2 linked regions of the Lentimicrobium sp. L6 genome follow. The protein of the gene in region 1 binds, or shares a complex with, the protein of each later gene. Links are inferred from orthologs where the notes say so. Each region holds a gene or a part of one and is shown on either strand. Other genes may lie near its edges.

Evidence for each region. Proteins that work in one complex are often made in the same cells at the same time.
Region 2: the proteins of groL (region 1) and metK are in contact, whole or in part, in a cryo-EM structure (PDB 8P4O), measured with the Escherichia coli proteins. The link is inferred for Lentimicrobium sp. L6 from one-to-one orthologs.

What each region holds. Positions count from the first base shown.
Region 1 is NZ_JABKCA010000050.1:14,390-20,375, reverse strand. What follows is about bases 1-2,854. They hold groL (chaperonin GroEL), read left to right. Parts: upstream 1-528; coding sequence 529-2,181; downstream 2,182-2,854. Other genes in these bases: HNS38_RS13090 (DUF4468 domain-containing protein), read left to right, coding at 2,407-2,854; HNS38_RS13100 (co-chaperone GroES), read left to right, coding at 224-493; HNS38_RS13105 (MmcQ/YjbR family DNA-binding protein), read right to left, coding at 1-27. In the rest of the region: more of HNS38_RS13090, read left to right, coding at 2,855-2,940; HNS38_RS13085 (type 2 isopentenyl-diphosphate Delta-isomerase), read left to right, coding at 3,091-4,074; HNS38_RS13080 (hydroxymethylglutaryl-CoA reductase, degradative), read left to right, coding at 4,077-5,393; HNS38_RS13075 (GYDIA family GHMP kinase), read left to right, coding at 5,457-5,986.
Region 2 is NZ_JABKCA010000020.1:46,671-51,029, forward strand. The notes cover bases 1,566-4,359. They hold metK (methionine adenosyltransferase), read right to left. Parts: upstream 3,693-4,359; coding sequence 2,439-3,692; downstream 1,566-2,438. Other genes in these bases: HNS38_RS07035 (TonB-dependent siderophore receptor), read left to right, coding at 1,566-2,180; HNS38_RS07045 (alpha-glucosidase), read right to left, coding at 3,940-4,359. Also shown: HNS38_RS07030 (desulfoferrodoxin family protein), read left to right, coding at 1-43; more of HNS38_RS07035, read left to right, coding at 144-1,565. UniProt on the Escherichia coli protein: Catalyzes the formation of S-adenosylmethionine (AdoMet) from methionine and ATP.

The sequences.
Region 1 (5,986 bases):
ATAGGCTCTTATTTCTTCAATATTCATTATGCTTAATTTCGATTACGAAAATAGGAAAATATTAATAGATTTCAGTGTAATCATTTTAAGAGTTTCTAATTATTGTGTTTTTGAAGAAAATAGACAATGTCATCATGTCATATCTTCCTGACAAAACATACCTCCTTATCAATTGGCATAAAATTCGATAAGCACAAACTATCAATTTTAAAATATTTAAAACATGAAAATACAACCTTTAGGAGAACGAGTTTTAATTGAGCCATTAGCGGCAGAAACAAAAACAGCAAGTGGAATTATTATTCCAGATACAGCAAAAGAAAAACCATCGAGAGGAAAAGTGATGGCTACAGGTAAAACTGAAGAGGGAAAAGACCTTTTAGTAAAAGTTGGTGACACTGTACTTTATGGCAAATTTGCTGGTACTGAAGTAGAACTTGAAGGAAGCAATTACCTTATCATGGAGCAGTCAGAAATTCTGGCTATCATTTAATTCATTGATTATAACAAAAATAAAAATATAGAAAAATGGCAAAAGACATTATATTCGATTACGAAGCAAGAGAAGCTTTAAAGAAAGGTGTAGATGCATTAGCTAATGCAGTTAAAGTAACACTTGGACCAAAAGGTAGAAATGTAATTATTGACAAATCATTTGGTGGACCAGCCATTACTAAAGATGGGGTTACAGTAGCTAGAGAAATCGAGTTGACTGACACTGTTGAGAATATGGGTGCACAAATGGTGAAAGAAGTAGCTTCTAAAACCAACGATTTAGCTGGTGATGGTACAACTACTGCTACTGTTCTCGCTCAAGCAATTGTAACTACAGGATTAAAGAATGTTACCGCTGGTGCCAATCCAATGGATCTAAAAAGAGGTATTGACAAAGCGGTTGCTGCTGTTGTTGCTGATATCAAATCACAAGCTATTGCTGTAGGTGATAGTAATGAGAAAATAGAGCAAGTGGCTACTATTTCTGCTAATAACGATAAAGCTATTGGTGGAATGATTGCTGCAGCTATGGCTAAAGTAAAAAAAGAAGGTGTAATCACTATTGAAGAAGCCAAAGGTTTCGAAACTAGTGTTGATGTGGTTGAAGGTATGCAGTTCGATAGAGGATATATTTCTCCTTATTTCGTTACTAATACTGAGAAAATGGAAGCTGTTTATGAGAATCCATTCATCTTAATCTACGACAAGAAAGTAAGCAATATGAAAGATTTGCTTCCTATTCTAGAAAAAGCCGCTCAAACTGGAAAAGCATTAATCATTATTGCTGAAGATGTAGAAAGCGAAGCATTAGCTACTTTAGTAGTGAATAGATTAAGAGGTTCATTGAAAATTGCTGCTGTTAAAGCTCCAGGTTTTGGTGACCGTAGAAAAGAAATGTTAGAAGACATTGCTATCTTAACTGGAGCTACCGTTATTTCTGAAGAAAAAGGATATAAATTAGAGGATGCTACTTTAGAGAATCTAGGAACTGCTGATAAAATCGTTATCGACAAAGACAATACAACTATTGTAAGCGGTAAAGGTGAAGTAGCTCTAATAGAATCACGAGTAAATCAGATTAAAGCTCAAATTGAGTCTACAACTTCTGATTACGACAAAGAAAAGCTTCAAGAGCGTTTAGCTAAATTAGCTGGTGGTGTTGCAGTGATCTACGTTGGAGCTGGTTCTGAAATGGAATTGAAAGAAAAGAAAGATCGTTTCGAAGATGCTTTAGCTGCTACTAGGGCAGCTATTGAAGAAGGAATTATCCCTGGCGGTGGAGTCGCTTTCATTAGAGCCATTTCTTGCCTCGACGATTTAGCAGCCGATAACGAAGATGAGTTAACTGGTATTAAAATAGTAAAACGTGCTATTGAAGAGCCATTACGTCAAATCGTTGCCAATGCTGGTTTAGAGTCTTCTGTTATTGTTAATGAAGTAAGAAACGGTAAAGGCGATTATGGTTTCAATGCCAGAACAGAAGTTTACGAAAACCTTTATGAGTCAGGTGTAATTGACCCAGCTAAAGTTACTCGTGTAGCACTTGAAAATGCTGCTTCTATCTCTAGCATGCTATTAACTACTGCTTGTGTGATTTCTGAGCACAAAGAAGAAGGTGGTGATGCTATGCCTCCAATGCCAGCTGGTGGTATGGGTGGAATGGGTGGCATGGGCGGAATGATGTAAGCCTATAAAATACTATATTCAAAAAGTCCTCTGGAAATTTCCAGAGGACTTTTTTGTTTTACAATAATGGCACGATGATGGCTATGGATTAAATAGAGTTTCACTTATAAAAAATAGGCTGTTGAAAAGTCCTCTGAATTCAGATGAACTCAAAAATGCTAATGTGTATTTTTGAAAATGGGAAATTTTAGTTTTCCATCAATTATTAATGCAAAAAAAAAGTTTATGAAAAAGAATTTAATCATCATTTTAGCCATTATAGCGCCATTTATTCTTAAGGCGCAAACTGATTTATCTACTCCAGATATTCCTTTGGATGAGGAGGGTCAGATTAGATACGTTGAGCTAGTACAAGAAGATGCGGATGCCAAAGATTTATTCAAACGTTGTGTAAAGTGGATCAATGAGGAATATAAGAATCCTACATCGGTGACTCCAACTCGCGATATGGTGAATAAAAAAATTGTTATCCGTCATAGATTTAATCTAACACAGGCCCTTGAAAGTGGAACGATCACAAATGCGGGTGAAGTGATGTACGACATGATTATTCGTTTTAAAGATGGACGATACCGTGCCGAGATGACCAATTTTGTTTTGAAGAAAACTTCAAAATTCCCCTGCGAGAATTGGTTACCAGAAGGAACAGCACCTAGCTCAGTTAACCTTCAACAATTAGATGCTTTTGCCAAAGAAAAGCTAGAAAGTCTAAAAGAAGGTATGAAGCCACCAAAAGTATATGAGGAAGAGAAATGGTAGAATTTTCTTATTAAGATATTTGAAAACCACTTTACATTCAGTAGAGTGGTTTTCTTTTTTTGAATTCCTTGAAGAATTAAGAATCTCTTATCAAAAGACCATACTTGCCACTCCACCACAATTCCATATATTTGCAGCTAATCTAATGCTATGGAATCCCGGAAAAAAGACCATATTAATTTGGCTTATCAAGCTCAGATGTTCGAGCAAGAAGTCTCAGAATTATTTAACTATGAACCCATGTTGGTCTCTAATCAATTGGAGGAATTGAAGAAGACGAAGTTTTTGGCTAAAGAATTGAGTTTGCCACTTTGGGTAAGTAGCATGACAGGTGGAACCAAAGAAGCCCAAGATATTAATAGAAATCTCGCTCAGGCTTGTCGAGAGTTTGGAATGGGAATGGGCTTGGGCTCTTGCCGTCCATTATTACAATCCAAGGAACGTTTTGAGGATTTTAATGTGAGAGACATCATGGGAAATGATTTACCATTGATGGCCAATTTAGGAATTGCACAAGTGGAGGACTTGTTGGACATTAAGGCAGTTGACAAGATCATCGAATTGGTCACTGAACTCAGAGCAGATGGACTCATGCTTCACGTCAATCCACTTCAAGAACTCATGCAGCCAGAGGGTGATATTTATAAAAGGCCTCCTCTAGAAACTATCCAAGAATTATTAGAGTTGATTGATTTCCCGATTTTTGTAAAAGAAGTTGGACAAGGAATGGGCCCTAAAAGTTTAGATGCGCTGCTGGAAACTGATATTGCAGGAATAGAATTTGGAGCCTTGGGAGGAACCAATTTTAGCTTAATTGAGTTGATGCGTTCCGATGAGATGGTGATGGAACAGATGAGTGGTTTTGCATCTGTGGGACATAGTGCTGCCGATATGGTGGGTTTTTTAAATGAACTTCCCATGAATATGGTGCAACAAAAAGAATTGATCGTCAGCGGAGGAATGAATCCATTGAGGGGCTATTACATGCTTCAGCAATTATCTGCACCTGCTATTATTGGCATGGCATTTCAGTTTTTAAAATATGCTCGTGAAGATTATTCCGAGTTAAAAAAATATGTAACTTTAGTGAAGAGAAGTCTTCAAATAGCGGAGAAGTTTTTACACAAACTATAATTATGCTTGAAAAAGAAATCATCAAAGGATTTTCGAAACTAGATAAAGAACAAAAAGTTAAAAAGGTAGCTGCCTATTTCCCCAATCCAAAAGAAGTAGAAAAAGAACTCAAATCTTTTTGGCATGCCGAAATTGCTAAACAAAAGCTTTTCGAAGAATTTTCTGAGAATACCATTTCCAACTTTTTCTTTCCTTATGGAATTGCACCCAATGTGATCATCAATGGGAAAAACTATATGATTCCTATGGTGATTGAAGAAAGCTCGGTGGTAGCAGCCGCAAGTAATAGCGCTAAATTCTGGTCAACAAGAGGAGGTTTTCATACCCAGATTATTAATCAAACAAAAATAGGTCAAGTTCATTTTACTTGGGCTGGTGATTTTGAAAAATTAAATGCATTCTTCCCAGTTTTAAAAAAGCATTTCTTTCAAGGAACTGATGGAATCACCAAAAACATGAGGGAAAGAGGCGGAGGAATCCTCGATATTGAATTGGTGGACATGCGAACTGAAATTGATGATTATTATCAGCTCAAAGCCAGTTTTAATACAGTAGATTCCATGGGTGCCAATTTTATTAACTCTTGTTTAGAGGAATTTGCTGAGATTTTAAAAGAAAAAGTAAGTGAGAACATAGAGTTGAACGAGTATCCCATACAAGTCATCATGTCAATTCTGAGTAATTACACCCCAGATTGCTTGGTGGAAGCTTGGGTGGAATGTGATATTAAAGACTTAGAGGGAGTGGACCCCGATATTTCAGCGGAGGATTTTGCTTGGAAGTTTGAAAAAGCGGTACAAGTTGCTACTGTGGATACTTATCGTGCCACTACCCATAATAAAGGAATCTTCAACGGAATAGATGCTGTGGTATTAGCCACGGGGAACGATTTTAGAGCTGTTGAAGCTTGTGGGCATACCTATGCTGCCCGCGATGGAAAATACCGTAGTTTGACTTCTATTGAGATAAAGGAGGGGCGTTTTAAATATGTTTTGAGAGTTCCCATGGCCTTAGGAACCGTTGGAGGATTAACCAAATTGCATCCTTTAGCACGTTTTACTATGGAATTGCTTGGTGACCCTCATGCCGATGATTTAATGCAAATAGCTGCTGTGGCTGGATTAGCGAATAATTTTGGTGCGTTGAGATCCCTAACCACCAAGGGAATTCAAAAAGGTCATATGAAAATGCACTTATTAAATATTTTGAATAACTTTGGCGCCACTGAAACTGAAAAACAGACTGCTGTAGAATATTTTAAGACTCGTAAAGTTTCTTTTTCAGTAGTAGAAGATTTTATTAATGATATTCGACAATAATTTAAATAGAGGATTCATAACTTTAAGTACTCTAAATACTTGAAGTACTTTAAGTGCTAATATATGAACATAGCCGCATTTCATTCCAACGGAAAATTACTCATTACTGGGGAATACCTAGTTCTTGATGGTGCTTTGGCTATGGCTGTCCCTACAAAATATGGACAACGCCTCGAAGTGAGTTTGCATGAAGAGTTCAGTGGTATTCGTTGGGAAGCCAAAGTATTAAATAAAGGATGGCTTCAAGTAAACTTCGGGTCCAGACTATTTAATATCATCCACACCAACGATCAGAAGATGGCTTTACATTTGAAAAACATCCTCAAAAAAGCTTTCGATTTGGCAAGTATTTCTGTAGATAATCAGAAAGGCATTAAAATAAGAACCAATCTAGATTTTGATAAAAATTGGGGTTTGGGCTCTAGTTCTACTTTATTATCGAATATAGGTTATTGGCTCGATGTAAATCCTCATCAATTGGTGCGTCAAACCAGTAATGGTAGTGGGGTAGATGTGGCAACTGCTCGCAGTAATAGTCCTATATTCTATCAGTTGGTCAATGGAGAACCCAAGGTGACAACCATCGACTTTAA
Region 2 (4,359 bases), on another replicon or contig:
TAATCTTCATGGCATATGGGAACATGCTGAGAAATTAGGTTAAGATACAATTTTAAAAAAACTCATTATTTTTCTCAAAAAACTTCTCATTTTTTGAAATTAGACTACTTTTGCCGGCTTAATAATCATTAAAATATTTCATTATGAAATCTAGAAGTTTTAGTGGTCCTCGTTCTATTCATTTCCGTCAATGGAGTCGAAAAGCCTATGCAGTGTTTAATAGTTTGAAAAGCGTAGTGAAAATCGGAAGATTGGAGCTTACTTTCAGCATTTTGACACTGGCTGCTAGTGCTGTTGTAGCACAAAGCGCCACCTTGGCTATTCCAGGTGAAGATGTGGAGTTGGAAGAATTAGAAGTGACCGCACAAGCAGAACCTCTGGTTTTCTCGCAACATGGAAGGATGATTACTACCATCACTAAACAAGAGATTGAGTCGGCGCCCGTCAGCGATTTGGCAGAGCTTCTCTCTTTTGTACAGTCGGTAGACATCCGCCAAAGAGGAGGCCAAGGAGTACAAGCAGATGTGAGCATCAGAGGTGGCTCATTCGATCAAGTTTTAGTGTTAATCAACGGAATTCCCGTTTCTGACCCCCAAACTGGTCATTTTAATTTGAATATCCCGGTTGATATTTCCGATATTCAAAAAGTAGAAGTGCTGAAAGGCCCTGGTGCTCGAGTTTTCGGACCCAATGCCTTTAGTGGTGCCATCAACATTATTACCAAAGCTGAAGAAGGAAACCATCTATCGGCCAGGTTGATGGGTGGACAAAATGGTTTATATCATTATGGAGCTACGGGAAACTTCCAAGTGAAAAACTGGAAAACACGAGTTTCCTACGACCAGAAAGCCAGTGATGGTTATATGGAAAATACCGACTTTAAAAGCTATAATGCTTTTTTACAGTCAAGTCTACAATTGAAAGCCCTATTGATGGATGCCCAACTGGGATTTATGCAGAAGGACTTTGGAGCCAACTCTTTTTACTCTCCCAAATATCCTTTGCAGTACGAAAGCAACCAGAGCAGAAATGCAGCACTTGGGTTTCATTTTGGCAACAAGTTGAGGCTTTCTGTGCTCCCCTATTATCGTCAGCATAGAGACAATTGGCAACTCACCAGAGAGAAGCCAGAGCTCTATCAGAACTTCCACCAAACAGATGTTTACGGAGGAAGGGTAAAAATGATATTCTATTCTAAATTGGGAAAAACTTCGGTGGGATTAAATATCAAAAGAGAGCATTTGTTGAGTTCGAGTATGGGAGAAAAGCTGGACGAGCCAGAAAATATCAGCTGGGCAAAAGACCAAGAGTTTAAATATTCTTTTGAGCGCGACCATGCAGGTTTATATGTGGAACAATCTAAAGAATTGGGTAAAAAGTGGCAGATTTCACTTGGATTACTGGCCCACTGGTATTCCACTAAAGACCAAGATATCTCCGTTTATCCTGGTTTAGACATAAGCTATCAACTGAATCCAGAACTCAAATTAATAGCCTCCGCTAATCATGCCATGAGACTTCCTACATTCACTGATTTATTCTATTCTGGACCTGCTAATATGGGTAATACAGAATTAAATCCAGAGAAATCATTCACTTTAGAAATGGGTACTGAATACCAAAAAGAAGGATATCAGATTCAAGCAGCAGTATTCCGCCGTTATGGAAACGATATCATTGATTGGGTATGGCATGACACCATTTGGAGAACAGAAAACATCACAGACCTTACCACCAATGGTATAGAATTGGCCACAAGAATACAACCCGATGTATTGTGGAATGTGAAGTTTTGGAAGCAGATGAACTTAGACTACACCTATTTGGATATGAAAAAAGAAGATATAGACCTTCAGAGCAAATATGCCTTGAATAATCTTCGCCATCAGTTTAATCTGGTCTTTCAGTTTAAATTGATTAAGAATCTAAATCTTCAGATTGCATCTTCCTATAAAGATAGATTAGGCTCTTATCAAACTTATAATTTTGAGGAGTCTACGTACGAAGACCATCCTTATGAAGATTATTGGTCTATCAATGCTAAATTGAGCTATAAATACAAATCCATGGAGTTTTTTGCAGAAGCCAACAATATAAACGATGTTAAAGTTGTAGAGTTTGGTGTGGCTCAGCCTGGGCTTTGGATGCTTGGAGGTATAAAGTATAAACTTGAGCTTTAAAAAGATTGGTTTTAATTTCAATTTCAGTGGTGCCTATTTAAATGGGCACCACTTTTTTAAAAAAAATATCAAGTTTAACAAAAGCGATCTAATGAAATCTGTATATATGACCTAAAATAAGTTATACCCTAGAACAATTGAGTAAGTTTGATATTTAATTGGTATAATAAGCATAGTCAGCCAATATGATAAATTGATCCAAACCTAAAAAGAAAGCCTGACATCCGCCAGGCTTTCAATATCTAAATTTTGCATAGATTATAAACCAAATGCTGTTTTTAATACATCAACATAGTCTAATTTCTCCCAGGTAAACAATTCTACTTCTACTTCTTTATCACCTTGATAAGGACTATGGAATTTTTTCTTCACAGTTTTTGGAGTTCTTCCCATATGACCATAAGATGCTGTTTCAGCATAAATTGGGTTTCTAAGTTTTAACCTATCTTCAATAAAAGCTGGACGAAGGTCAAATACTTCTTGAATCATTTTTGCAATTTCACCATCAGACAATTCTACCTGAGAACTTCCATAAGTATTTACATAAACACCAACCGGTTGCGCGACTCCAATAGCATAACTCAACTGTACTAATACTTCATTAGCTATTCCTGCTGCCACCATGTTTTTTGCAATATGACGAGAAGCATAAGCCGCAGACCTGTCTACTTTACTAGGATCCTTACCAGAGAAAGCTCCACCACCATGAGCACCTTTACCACCATAGGTGTCAACAATAATCTTACGGCCTGTCAAACCAGTATCACCATGGGGACCACCTATCACGAACTTTCCTGTAGGATTTACATGATATATGATTTCTTCATTGAATAATGATTGTATTTTTTCAGGCAATAAAGCTTTTACACGAGGCACTAAAATATTAATAACATCCTCTTTAATTTTTTGAACCATAGGCTCATCATCATCAAATTCATCATGCTGAGTTGAAACAACGATAGTATCAATTCTGACAGGTTGGTTATCATCACCATACTCTACAGTTACCTGACTCTTGCTATCAGGACGTAAGTAAGTCATTTCTTTACCTTCACGACGAATAGCAGCCATTTCATAAAGAAGAATATGCGAAATCTCTAATGCTAAAGGCATGTAAGAATCAGTATCTTTACAAGCATAACCAAACATCATTCCTTGGTCACCAGCACCTTGGTCTTCTTTATTTACCTTATCTACTCCACGGTTAATATCATCCGATTGTTCATGAATAGCCGATAAAACACCGCAAGAATTACCATCGAACATATATTCGCTCTTGGTATATCCTATTTTATTAATGACTTCACGTGCCACCTGCTGAACATCAACATAGGTATTAGATTTAACTTCTCCTGCTAAAACTACTTGACCAGTAGTAACAAGAGTCTCGATGGCAACTTTAGAATCAGCGTCATAAGCGATAAAAGCATCTAATAATGCGTCAGAAATCTGATCAGAAACTTTGTCTGGATGACCTTCGGAAACAGATTCGGATGTGAATAAATATCCCATTTTATTTATATTTTATAATTTTTTAAATATTTACGGGAAAGACGCTTGCAAGGAAATGTAAAGACATTATTGTTTTAGCATTTTTTTAATGTGGTTGCAAGCAAATCAAATCTTTCCACTCATTTCGAGGGCAAAGATAAATAAAATTAGAGATAATTTATCATGAAATTCTACCCTTTTATATAAAACGGCCCTATTTAGAGCTAATTTGGAAAATGATAACAAAATTACCAAATTCATTATGCCATTATCGATTCATTTCTTTCTTAAAAATTAGCCCTGAGTATGGAATGATTTCAAAAAATCGGTTTTCATTGTTTAAATCTGAATATCGAGGCGCTATACTGAAAATCAATTCAAATTTACCTTTGGGAAGTTCCATATTTTTAGTTTTAGCCGAAAAGTTTAGAACAATTAAAAGCTTCTCCTTTTTATAAGAACGATAATAAGCCAATAGCTGGTCATCACCTTTTAAAATGGTTTGCCACTTTCCCTTTTGAAGACTCTTATACTGCTTTCTCAAGCTGATCAAACTTTTATATAAATTCAATATTGAATCAGGCTCATTTTTCTGATCTTCAACATTAATAAAGGCATGATTATCATTTATGGGCAACCAAGGTTCATGATAACTAAATCCCGCATTTTTAGAGGCATTCCACTGCAT